One region of the Saccharopolyspora karakumensis genome, then DNA from elsewhere that is predicted to be linked to it. Evidence: riboswitches for the same ligand, from Rfam matches in the RefSeq annotation. Region 1 holds a riboswitch; each other region holds the start of a gene.

Region 1 (3,247 bases):
CCAGGCTTCGGTGACCGCGGGGGCGGACAGCTCGATGAACCCGCCCGAGCTGTCGACGCCGGCTGCAGACATCCGGGCCTTGAGCCGTTCGAGGAAGGCGTGGAACTGCGCGACGCCTCGTTCGTCCACCGTGCCGTGGCCCACGACCAGCAGCGGTTCGGTCACCGGTTACCTCCAGGTTCTGCCCAGTAGAGCAGGGCGTTGATGGCGGCGGCGGCGATCGCCGCCCCACCACGTTCGGTCAGGGTGCTCACGGCCGGTAGGCCGCTGCGCCGCAGTGCGGCCTTGCTGTCCACGGCGCCGACGAAGCCGACCGGGACTCCGACGATCAGCGCCGGTTCCAGTTCGCCGTTCTCGGCGAGCCGGAGCAGTTCGAGGAGCGCGGTGGGGGCGTTGCCGACGGCCCACACCGCGCCGCGCGGGTGTTCGGCCGCCGCGAGCCGCATCCCGGCCGCGGAGCGGGTGAGCCCTTCGGCGGCGGCGAGCTCGGTGACGCCCGGGAAGTCCAGGCCGATGCCGACCTCGCGGGCGGTGATGCCGGAGGCGACCATGCGCACGTCGGTGATCAGCGGCGCACCCGCGAGCAGGGCGTCGCGGCCTTGCCGCAGCGCGGCTTCGTCCGCGACGACCTCGCCGGTCCAGCTGGGGTCGGCGGTGGTGTGCACGACGCGTTCGACGACCTCCCGGGTCAGCGGTTCGAACCGGTCGAAGTCGGCTCGTGACCGCATGATCCGGTAGGACTCGGTCTCGATCGGGTGGACTGTGCGCCTCATGGTCGTTCCTGTTTCCTATGCGATTTCCGCGCTTTTGCGGGCGGTGAACCGCCACCACGCCGCCGCACCGCCCCAGACCAGCAGGAACAGGCCCAGGGTCAGGTATCCGAGCAGCTCGAACTGGTCCGCGATCGCGGCGACCCCGCCGAGGAAGTCCAGGCCGGATTCGGCCAGGACTCCGCAGAGCACGACGAAGGCGACCAGCGCGGCGAGCCCCACGGTCAGCGCGGTGGTGGTGACGTTGACCCACAGCCGCCGCAGCGGCCGGGCCAGGGACCAGGTGTAGGCGCGGGACATCAGGATTCCGTCCACGCTGTCCACTGTGCACATTCCGGCGGCGAACAGCAGCGGCAGGCTCAGCACGGCGATGGCCGACAGGTTCGCGCCGGGGGTGACCATCGCCAGGACGGTGATCTCGGTCGCGGTCTGCATGCCGAGGCCGAACAGCAGGCCGATGCCGAACAGGTGCCAGGACCGGGCCACGCCCTGCATCCGGCCGCGCAGCAGGCGTGCGAGCAGGCCGCGGCGCCCGAGGACGATCTCGACCTCGGCTTCGTCGATGGCGCCGCTGCGGGCGCGGCGCAGCAGCCGCCACGCGTCGCGCAGCACGAGCGCGTTGAGCACGGCGAGGGCGGTCAGCACGGCGACCACGATCAGGTCGACGGCGGTGGCCATGCGCACGCCGGTCTGCTCGGCCCACTGCTGGGCGGCGGGTCCGGCGATGAACGCGACCGCGCAGGCCAGCAGCATGACGACGCTGGCGTGGCCGAGGGCGAACCACATGCCGGTGGACACCGGACGCCTGCCGCGCTGCATCAGCAGCCGGGTGGCGTCGTCGATGACGGCGACGTGGTCGGCGTCGAAGCCGTGCCGCAGGCCGAGCAGGTACGCGGTGGTGCCGGCCGCGGCGAGGCCTCCGGCGGCGCTGAACGCCTGCTCGTGCAGCAGGTAGGCACCCCATCCCGCGAGGTGCAGTGCTCCGATCGCGGCCAGCAGGACCGCTGACTTCCGGCGCTCGCGCGCGCCCCAACCGGTGGTGTGCCGGCTCACTTCGGCATCCCGACTCATGGGATATCCGACCTCCTGGGTTCTCCCGCCCGGGGTTCGGTGGCCGCGCGCCGCGGGTTCGCGGCACGGGGCCGGCGCGCAGTGTCCTGACTCCCGGATCGACGTGGTTCCCCCGCCTTCCAGCTGGTGACAGCCGTGGCGATGGGTGGGGACCACTCCCCGGTCACAGTGGCGGGACCGTCCCGGATTCGCACCGGGTTCCTGCACTGTCGGCGACGGTCATCCTTGCCTGATCTACGGTCCGAGGTCAAACCTGGTGAAATCGATCACGTTGCGTGATCTGCGGGCTCGTCCTGTCGGCTGATGCCGCTTTCAACCGGCGCAATCGGGGGTACCCGGTCGGGTGAGCACAGTGCTCCGGCTCGATGCTGCGTCAAGGAGGCCACCATGAACGAGACGCACTCGATCACGTTGAACCTGCAGGTCGTGGAGGCAGGGGCGAAGACGACCGCGGACGTCGGGTTCACCACTCCCGCCGGGCAAGCGCTGCACGGCCACGGCACGGCCCGCAGGCACCCCGACGACCCCGAGGTACCGCAGATCGGCGACGAGATCGCCATCGCCCGAGCCCTCTTCGAACTCGCCCACAAGCTCCTGGACAACGCCTCCAGCGACATCGGAGACCGACTCCACAGGCGCGTCCACCTGCCCGCCTGATCAGCGGGAGACCTCGACCACCGGAGGTGGCGATCCCAGCGGGCAGTCCGGGTCCGCCCGGACTGCTCACGCGACCTCCGCGAGGACGTCGCGGACGACGTGCGCGGCGACTTCGGCGACGTCCACGGGCAGGCCCGGCCTGGCGCGCACCCGGAGTTGAACGGGGTCCAGGCGCGGCAGGTCGCGGCGCTCGATCAGCCCGACCGGCCGGGTCTTGGTCGAGGGCAGCAGCGTCACGCCGAGGCCGGCGCGCGTCGCGGCGAGCACGCCGGAGAGGTCGGCCGCTTCGCAGACCAGGTCCGGTCCCCTGCCGAGGGCGTCCATCGCCTCGATCGCGTGCCTGCGCAGCGTGCAGGGCTGGTCGAACACGACCATCGGCAGCGGCCGGTCCTCGGGGGGCGGCTGCCAGTCCGGGGCGGAGAACCACTCCAGCCGGAAACGACCTGCGTCGATGCTGCGGGAGCAGACGGTGTCGTCGATGAGCAGCGCGATGTCGATGCTGCCGCGGTCGACCGAGTCGGCGAGCCGCGCCGTGCGGTCCAGCCGGAAGCGGATCTCGCGGTCCGGGAACGCCGTGCGCATCCCCGAGGCCAGCTCGGGCAGCAGCCGGTCGGCGGCGTGCTCGGTGGAGCCGAACACCAGCGTGCCGCGCCCTTCGGCGCCGAGCCGGCGCACCGCCTCGTCGTGGACGTCGAGGATGCGGCGGGCCTCGGCGAGCAGGAGCTCGCCGTCGGCGGTGAACCGGGCGT
Region 2 (3,247 bases), on a different contig from region 1:
TGGTCGTGGTGGACAAGGCCGCGGAGCCCACGGACTTCGTGCGGGCGTTGGGTCTGCACGTGCGCAGCATCGAGGTCCTGGACCAGCGGGGCATGCTGGAGCGGTTCCTGGCCGAAGGGACGAAGTACCCGCTCGGAGGGTTCTTCGCCGCCGTCTCCAAGCCCGCGCCCGTGCGGCTGGACACCGCGCACGGCTACGTGCTGGGCATCCCGCAGACCACGACCGAGCGGCTGCTGGCCGAGCGAGCCGCGGAGCTGGGAGTTGACGTCCGGCGGGGCTGCGAGCTGGTCGGGCTCGATCAGGACGAGGACGGGGTGACCGCCGAGCTCGCGGACGGCTCGCGGTTGCGGGCGCACTACCTCGTCGGTTGCGATGGCGGTCGCAGCACCGTCCGCAAGCTGTGCGGCATCGGGTTCCCCGGCGAACCGTCCAGAGTGGACACCTTGCTCGGCGAGATGAAGGTGACCGCGTCACCGGAGACGATGGCCGCGGTGACCGACGAGGTCCGCAAGACCCAGAAGCGCTTCGGCGTCGGCCCTCTCGACGGCGAGTGGTGCCGGGTCGTCGTGCCCGCCGCCGGTGTGGCCCAGGACCGTTCGACGCCGCCGACACTCGAGGAGCTCACCGGTCGGCTGGAGGCGATCGCGGGCACCGACTTCGGCGCGCACTCCCCTCGCCGCCTCGCCCGCATCGGCGACGCGACCCGGCAGGCCGAGCGCTACCGCTCGGGTCGCGCGCTGCTCGCGGGCGATGCCGCGCACATCCACCCGCCGGTCGGCGGCCAGGGGCTCAACCTCGGTCTCCAAGACGCGTTCAACCTCGGCTGGAAGCTCGCCGCGGAGATCGCCGGGTGGGCACCGGCGGACCTGCTCGACAGCTACCAGGACGAACGGCACCCGGTGGCCGCCGCCGTCCTGGACAACACGCGCGCGCAGATGCAGCTGATGGCCACCGACCCGGGCGCGCGGGCGGTGCGGCGGCTGGTGTCGGAGCTGATGGACTTCGACGAGGTCAACCGGCACCTGACCGAGAAGATCATCGCGCTCGACGTGCGCTACGACTTCGGCGGGGAGCACGACCTGGTCGGCAGGCGCATGCGCGATGTCGAGCTCGGGCCGGGTCGCCTCTACGAGCTGATGCGAGCCGGGCGCGGACTGCTGCTCGACCGGACCGGCGAGCTCTCGGTCGACGGCTGAGACGACCGGGTCGATCACGTCGGCGTCGGCGACGAGCTCGACCTGCCCGCCGTCCTGCTGCGCCCGGACGGTCACGTGGCGTGGGTCGGAGACGATCAGCAGGACCTCCTCCCCCACCTGTCGACGTGGTTCGGGAAGTGACTCATTTCTCCCGTCGACACGCCCATGTTGGTGTCGGTGGACGAGTCAGACCCAAGATGTAGAGTGTCGCTCGCTGGTGGTTCACCGGGCCCGCGCGGGTCCGGTGTGGCAACAGGGAACCCGGTGCGAATCCGGGACTGCCCCGCAGCGGTGAACGGGAACGACCGCCGTCATCACGCACTGGATGCCACGCGTCCGGGAAGCGACGGCCAGTAGGACCGGTCTTGCAGACGAGACCGGACGCCCGTGAGTCCGAAGACCTGCCATCGGCGCGCGCACGCCCGTGCGCGCCGTCCGGGACCTCGCGGGAGGGTCCACGCGGACATGCGATGGTCTTCGCTTCCGTCGCGTCCTCGCGTGCTGCCGCCGGTTCCGGGCATTCCTTCCGAGCTCGCGAGGAGAGAGTCCCGGTGACCGACACCGCACTGTCCGAACCCATCCCGCTCACCGGCGGCCGCGTGTCCACTGTGGTCGAGCAGTCCTGCGCGGGACTCGCCGACGTGGACCCGTCGGCGGTGCTCGCCGAGGTCGAGCGCAACGTCTACCCCGGCATCGGCGACGCCGAACTCGGCGAGGCGCTGATCATGTCGGCGCGCACGCTGGTGGAGTCCGAGCCGAACTACTCCCTGGTCACCGCCCGGCTGCTGCTGGACAAGCTGCGCGGCGAAGCGCTGAGCCACCTGGCCGGTGCGCCGCAGCAGACCGACCAGGAGCAGATGCGCGACCGCTACGCCTCCTACTTCACCGACTACGTGCGGAGGGGCATCGAGCTGGGCCGGCTCGACCCGGAGCTGGCCCGCTTCGACCTGTCCCGGCTGGGCGCGGCGCTGGAGGCCGAGCGCGATCTCGCCTTCGACTTCCTGGGGCTGCAGACCCTCTACGACCGGTACTTCCTGCACCACGACGGCGTCCGCTTCGAGCTGCCGCAGGCGTTCTTCATGCGGGTGGCGATGGGCCTCGCGCTGCGCGAGGACGACCGCGACGCGCGTGCCATCGAGTTCTACCGGCTGCTGTCGTCGTTCGACTTCATGTGCTCGACGCCGACGCTGTTCAACTCCGGCACGACCCGCCCGCAGCTGTCGTCGTGCTTCCTGACCACTGTGGACGACGACCTCCAGTCGATCTTCAGCTCCTACCGCAACAACGCGCTGCTGGCCAAGTACTCGGGCGGGCTGGGCAACGACTGGACACCGGTGCGCGGCATCGGCGCCCACATCCACGGCACCAACGGCGAGTCGCAGGGGGTGGTGCCGTTCCTGAAGATCGCCAACGACACGGCGGTGGCGGTCAACCAGGGCGGCAAGCGCAAGGGCGCGGTGTGCGCGTACCTGGAGACCTGGCACATCGATGTCGAGGAATTCCTGGACCTGCGCAAGAACACCGGCGACGACCGCAGGCGCACCCACGACATGAACACCGCGAACTGGGTGCCCGACGAGTTCCTGCGCCGCGTCGAGGCCGACGAGCCCTGGACGCTGTTCTCCCCGGATGAGACGCCCGAACTGCACGAGCTCTACGGCTCGGCGTTCGCCGAGCGCTACCGGGACTACGAGGCGGCGGCCGATCGCGGCGAGATCCGCGTGTTCCGGCGGGTGCGGGCGGTGGAGCTGTGGCGGCGGATGCTGACCATGCTGTTCGAGACGGGGCACCCGTGGATCACCTTCAAGGACCCGTGCAACCTGCGCTCGCCGCAGCAGCACACCGGCGTGGTGCACTCGTCGAACCTGTGCACCGAGATCACCCTGAACACCGCCGCCGACGAGGTCGCGGTGTGCAACCTGGGGTCGGTGAACCTCGCCCGGCACGTCACCGCCGACGGCCTGGACCGCGACCGGCTCGCTGCGACCGTGCGCACGGCCGTGCGGATGCTGGACAACGTCATCGACATCAACTTCTACACGATCCCCGAG
Region 3 (3,247 bases), on a different contig from region 1:
CGCTCGCCAGCAGGAAGGCGGGCAACGGCGTCGGGTCCAGGAGCACGGCGAATTCCTCTCCACTTCGGCAGCACGCACTGCCGCATCGCTTGATCAGGTTCTTCTCGTCATCCGGACAGGTGAGATCGGCGGATGCCGGTGGTGGAGGTACCCCGGTTTCGCGATGCCCTGGGATGGAGGCGCGACTGTCAACGGCGACATTCGCGAAAGGATTTGCTTCCGTAGTCGAGTTTAACGAAAAACTTTCCTGGGATGCTGTGAGTTGCGACTCGTGATGTTTCGGTGTGCGGGTGATTACGGTGTGTCCGCTCCGCCGATGACCGCGACAGCTGGAGGCACCGACTTTGGGCCGCGACGAACAGGGAATCGCCGACAAGACCCGTGCGCTGCGCGCGCTCGCCATCGCCGGAGCGGTCACCGCTCTTGCGGGCGCGAGCCCCGCCGCCCACGCGTCCCCGGCGATCACCGGGGACGACCAGCCGCAGTCCCGGATCCTCGGCGGCTCGGGCAGCACCACCGACGACGCGCCCTGGGTGGTCGCGCTGACCGACCGGTACGGCAACCAGTTCTGCGGCGGCACCCTGATCCGCGCGGGCGAGGTCGTCACCGCCGCGCACTGCGCGCACGATCCGCTCACCGGGGCCGAACGCTCGCCCGAGGACGTCCGCGTGATCGCCGGGCGCACCGACCTGCGCAGCTCGCAGGGCAGCGAAGCCGAGGTCGACGACGTGTGGGTGCACCCGGGTTACGAGGACTTCACCACCGGCGACGACCTCGCCGTCCTCAAGCTCAGCGCTCCGCTGCCGCAGCGCCCGCTTCCCGTGGTCGCGCCCGGCGAGACCGCGCCGTACGAGCCGGGCACCACGGCCCGCGTCTACGGATGGGGCCGGACCAGCGAGAACGGCCCGAACTCGGACACCCTGCGCTCGGTCGAGGTGCCCGTCGCAGCCGACGACGCCTGCCGCTCGGCCTACCCGAACTACGACCCGCGCAGCATGTTCTGCGCCGGGTACCCCGAAGGCGGGCGCGACGCCTGCGCCGGCGACTCCGGTGGGCCGATCGTCGCAGGTGGGCGGCTCATCGGCGTGGTGTCCTACGGCACCGGCTGCGGTCGTCCCGGCACGCCCGGCGTCTACACCAGGCTGTCGAACTACCCGATGTGAGCGGTGGGCGAGTGGTCTGCACAACTCCCGCCGCTGGCGAGTGCGGGAAACCGGGAAGTCCTGTGATATCCAGGTAAGGGTGACCCTTCAGCCGCTCGCGACCGCCGTGCAACGCGCCTACACCGCAGACCTCGACGCCTCCGACTTCTACCGGATGCTGCGGCTGCGGGTCGACGTCTTCGTCGTCGAGCAGGAATGCCCGTACCCCGAGCTCGACGGGCGTGACCTGGAGGACTCCACCCGCCACTTCTGGGTCGACTCCGCCGACGACTACGTGCTCGGATACCTGCGGCTGCTGGAAGACCCCGACGGCACCTACCGCATCGGCCGCGTCTGCACCGCCAAGAGCGCCCGGGGTCTGGGCATCGGCCGCAAGCTGATGCGCGCCGCCGTCGCCGAGGTGCAGAACTCGCCCGCCGTGCTGTCCGCCCAGGCCTACGCCAAGGACTTCTACGCCTCCTTCGGCTTCGTCGAGGCCGGGGACGAGTACCTCGAAGACGGCATCCCGCACGTCGAGATGCGACGCGAACCCCGCCGCGCGGGTGTTGCCGCCGGTCGCCGAATGTGAGTTGTGGCGCCGGATGGTTGGGCGCTTGATCGACGTCTGGGACGATGTCGGTGAATCCGTTTGCAAGGGGTGTTGGCAGGAAGCCGGTGCGAGTCCGGCACGGTCGGCGCCACTGTGACCGGGGAGCGGACCTCCCGCGCGAGCCACCGGGGTGACCTGGGAAGGCCGGAGGGACGTGACGATCCGGGAGTCAGGACACTGCGGCCCCTTGTTCCCGACAGCGGGGCGTCCGCACCCCGAGGAAGGAACCACACCGGCATGTCCGCTGCCCCTCGCTTCCCCTTCTCCGCCGTGGTCGGCCACGACGACCTGCGGCTCGCGCTGCTGCTCAACGCGGTGCACCCGCGCATCGGCGGTGTTCTGGTGCGCGGCGAGAAGGGCACGGCCAAGTCGACCGTCGTGCGCGCCCTCGCCTCGCTGCTGCCGACGCTGGACGTCGTCGACGACTGCCGCTTCGGCTGCGATCCCGCCGCGCCCGACCCGCAGTGCCCCGACGCGCCGCACGGCCCCACCGCGACCCGGCGGCCCGCGCAGCTCGTCGAACTGCCCGTCGGCGCCACCGAGGACCGGCTCATCGGCTCGCTCGACCTCGAACGCGCCCTGACCGAGGGCGTTCGCGCCTTCCAACCCGGCCTGCTCGCCGGAGCGCACCGCGGCGTGCTCTACGTCGACGAGGTCAACCTGCTGCACGACCACCTCGTGGACCTGCTGCTCGACGCCGCCGCCATGGGTCGCGCCCACGTCGAGCGCGACGGCGTGTCCGTCTCGCACGCCGCGTCGTTCCTGCTGGTCGGCACCATGAACCCGGAGGAAGGCGAGCTCCGGCCGCAGCTGCTCGACCGCTTCGGGCTCACCGTGCAGGTCGCCGCCTCCCGCGAGGTCGGCACCCGCACCGAGGTCGTCCGCCGCCGGCTCGCCTTCGAAGCCGACCCCGCCGGGTTCGCCGCCCACTGGGCCGATGCCGACGCCGAGCTCGCCGAGCACATCCGCGCCGCCCGTGCCCGGGTCGAGGACGTCGTGCTGCCCGACTCCGAACTCCGCCGGATCTCCGCGCTGTGCGCGGCCTTCGACGTCGACGGCATGCGCGCCGACCTGGTGCTGGCGCGCACCGCCATCGCCCACGCCGCCTGGCGCGGCGCCGACGCCGTCACCGAGGAGGACGTCGAAGCCGCCGCCCGCCTGGCCCTGCCGCACCGGCGCCGCCGCGACCCGTTCGACGAACCCGGCATGGCCGAGGACCAGCTGCAGCAGGCCCTCTCCGACGCCGCCGAGCAGGCCGAGGACCAGCCGCCGGAAGACCCCGACGACGACCCCGACGGAGGGCCCGACGGCGGTCCCGGTGGCGGCGGCGAACCGCAGGACGAGCCCACCGGTCCCACCGGCGGCGGAGGCGGCGAGGAGCAGGACCAGCAGCCCGGTGGCGGCGACTCCGAACGCGCCCCCGTCGGCGCCGGGCAGTCGTTCCGCGCCCGGTTGCTGGAAGTGCCCGGACTCGGCGAAGGCGCACCCGGCCGCC

What was found. A riboswitch is a leader RNA that binds a small molecule or an ion and turns the genes downstream of it on or off. The one in region 1 is predicted to bind cobalamin.
Region 2: linked by a shared signal. The riboswitch ahead of E1202_RS18050 (ribonucleoside-diphosphate reductase subunit alpha) and the one ahead of E1202_RS30210 (HoxN/HupN/NixA family nickel/cobalt transporter) in region 1 are both predicted to bind cobalamin.
Region 3: linked by a shared signal. The riboswitch ahead of E1202_RS18320 (putative cobaltochelatase) and the one ahead of E1202_RS30210 (HoxN/HupN/NixA family nickel/cobalt transporter) in region 1 are both predicted to bind cobalamin.

What each region holds. Positions count from the first base shown of each region.
Region 1 is NZ_SMLA01000092.1:5,543-8,789, forward strand. It holds gene E1202_RS30200 (sirohydrochlorin chelatase) at 1-165, opposite strand, end outside; gene E1202_RS30205 (precorrin-8X methylmutase) at 162-773, opposite strand; gene E1202_RS30210 (HoxN/HupN/NixA family nickel/cobalt transporter) at 789-1,841, opposite strand; cobalamin riboswitch at 1,921-2,045, opposite strand; gene E1202_RS30215 (DUF1876 domain-containing protein) at 2,229-2,498, shown strand; gene E1202_RS30220 (LysR substrate-binding domain-containing protein) at 2,565-3,247, opposite strand, start outside.
Region 2 is NZ_SMLA01000027.1:33,181-36,427, reverse strand. It holds partial or broken gene rox (rifampin monooxygenase) at 1-1,337, shown strand, start outside; cobalamin riboswitch at 1,398-1,619, shown strand; gene E1202_RS18050 (ribonucleoside-diphosphate reductase subunit alpha) at 1,667-3,247, shown strand, end outside.
Region 3 is NZ_SMLA01000028.1:10,968-14,214, reverse strand. It holds gene E1202_RS18335 (LysE family translocator) at 1-46, opposite strand, end outside; gene E1202_RS18330 (S1 family peptidase) at 345-1,163, shown strand; gene E1202_RS18325 (GNAT family N-acetyltransferase) at 1,243-1,731, shown strand; cobalamin riboswitch at 1,782-1,954, shown strand; gene E1202_RS18320 (putative cobaltochelatase) at 1,990-3,247, shown strand, end outside.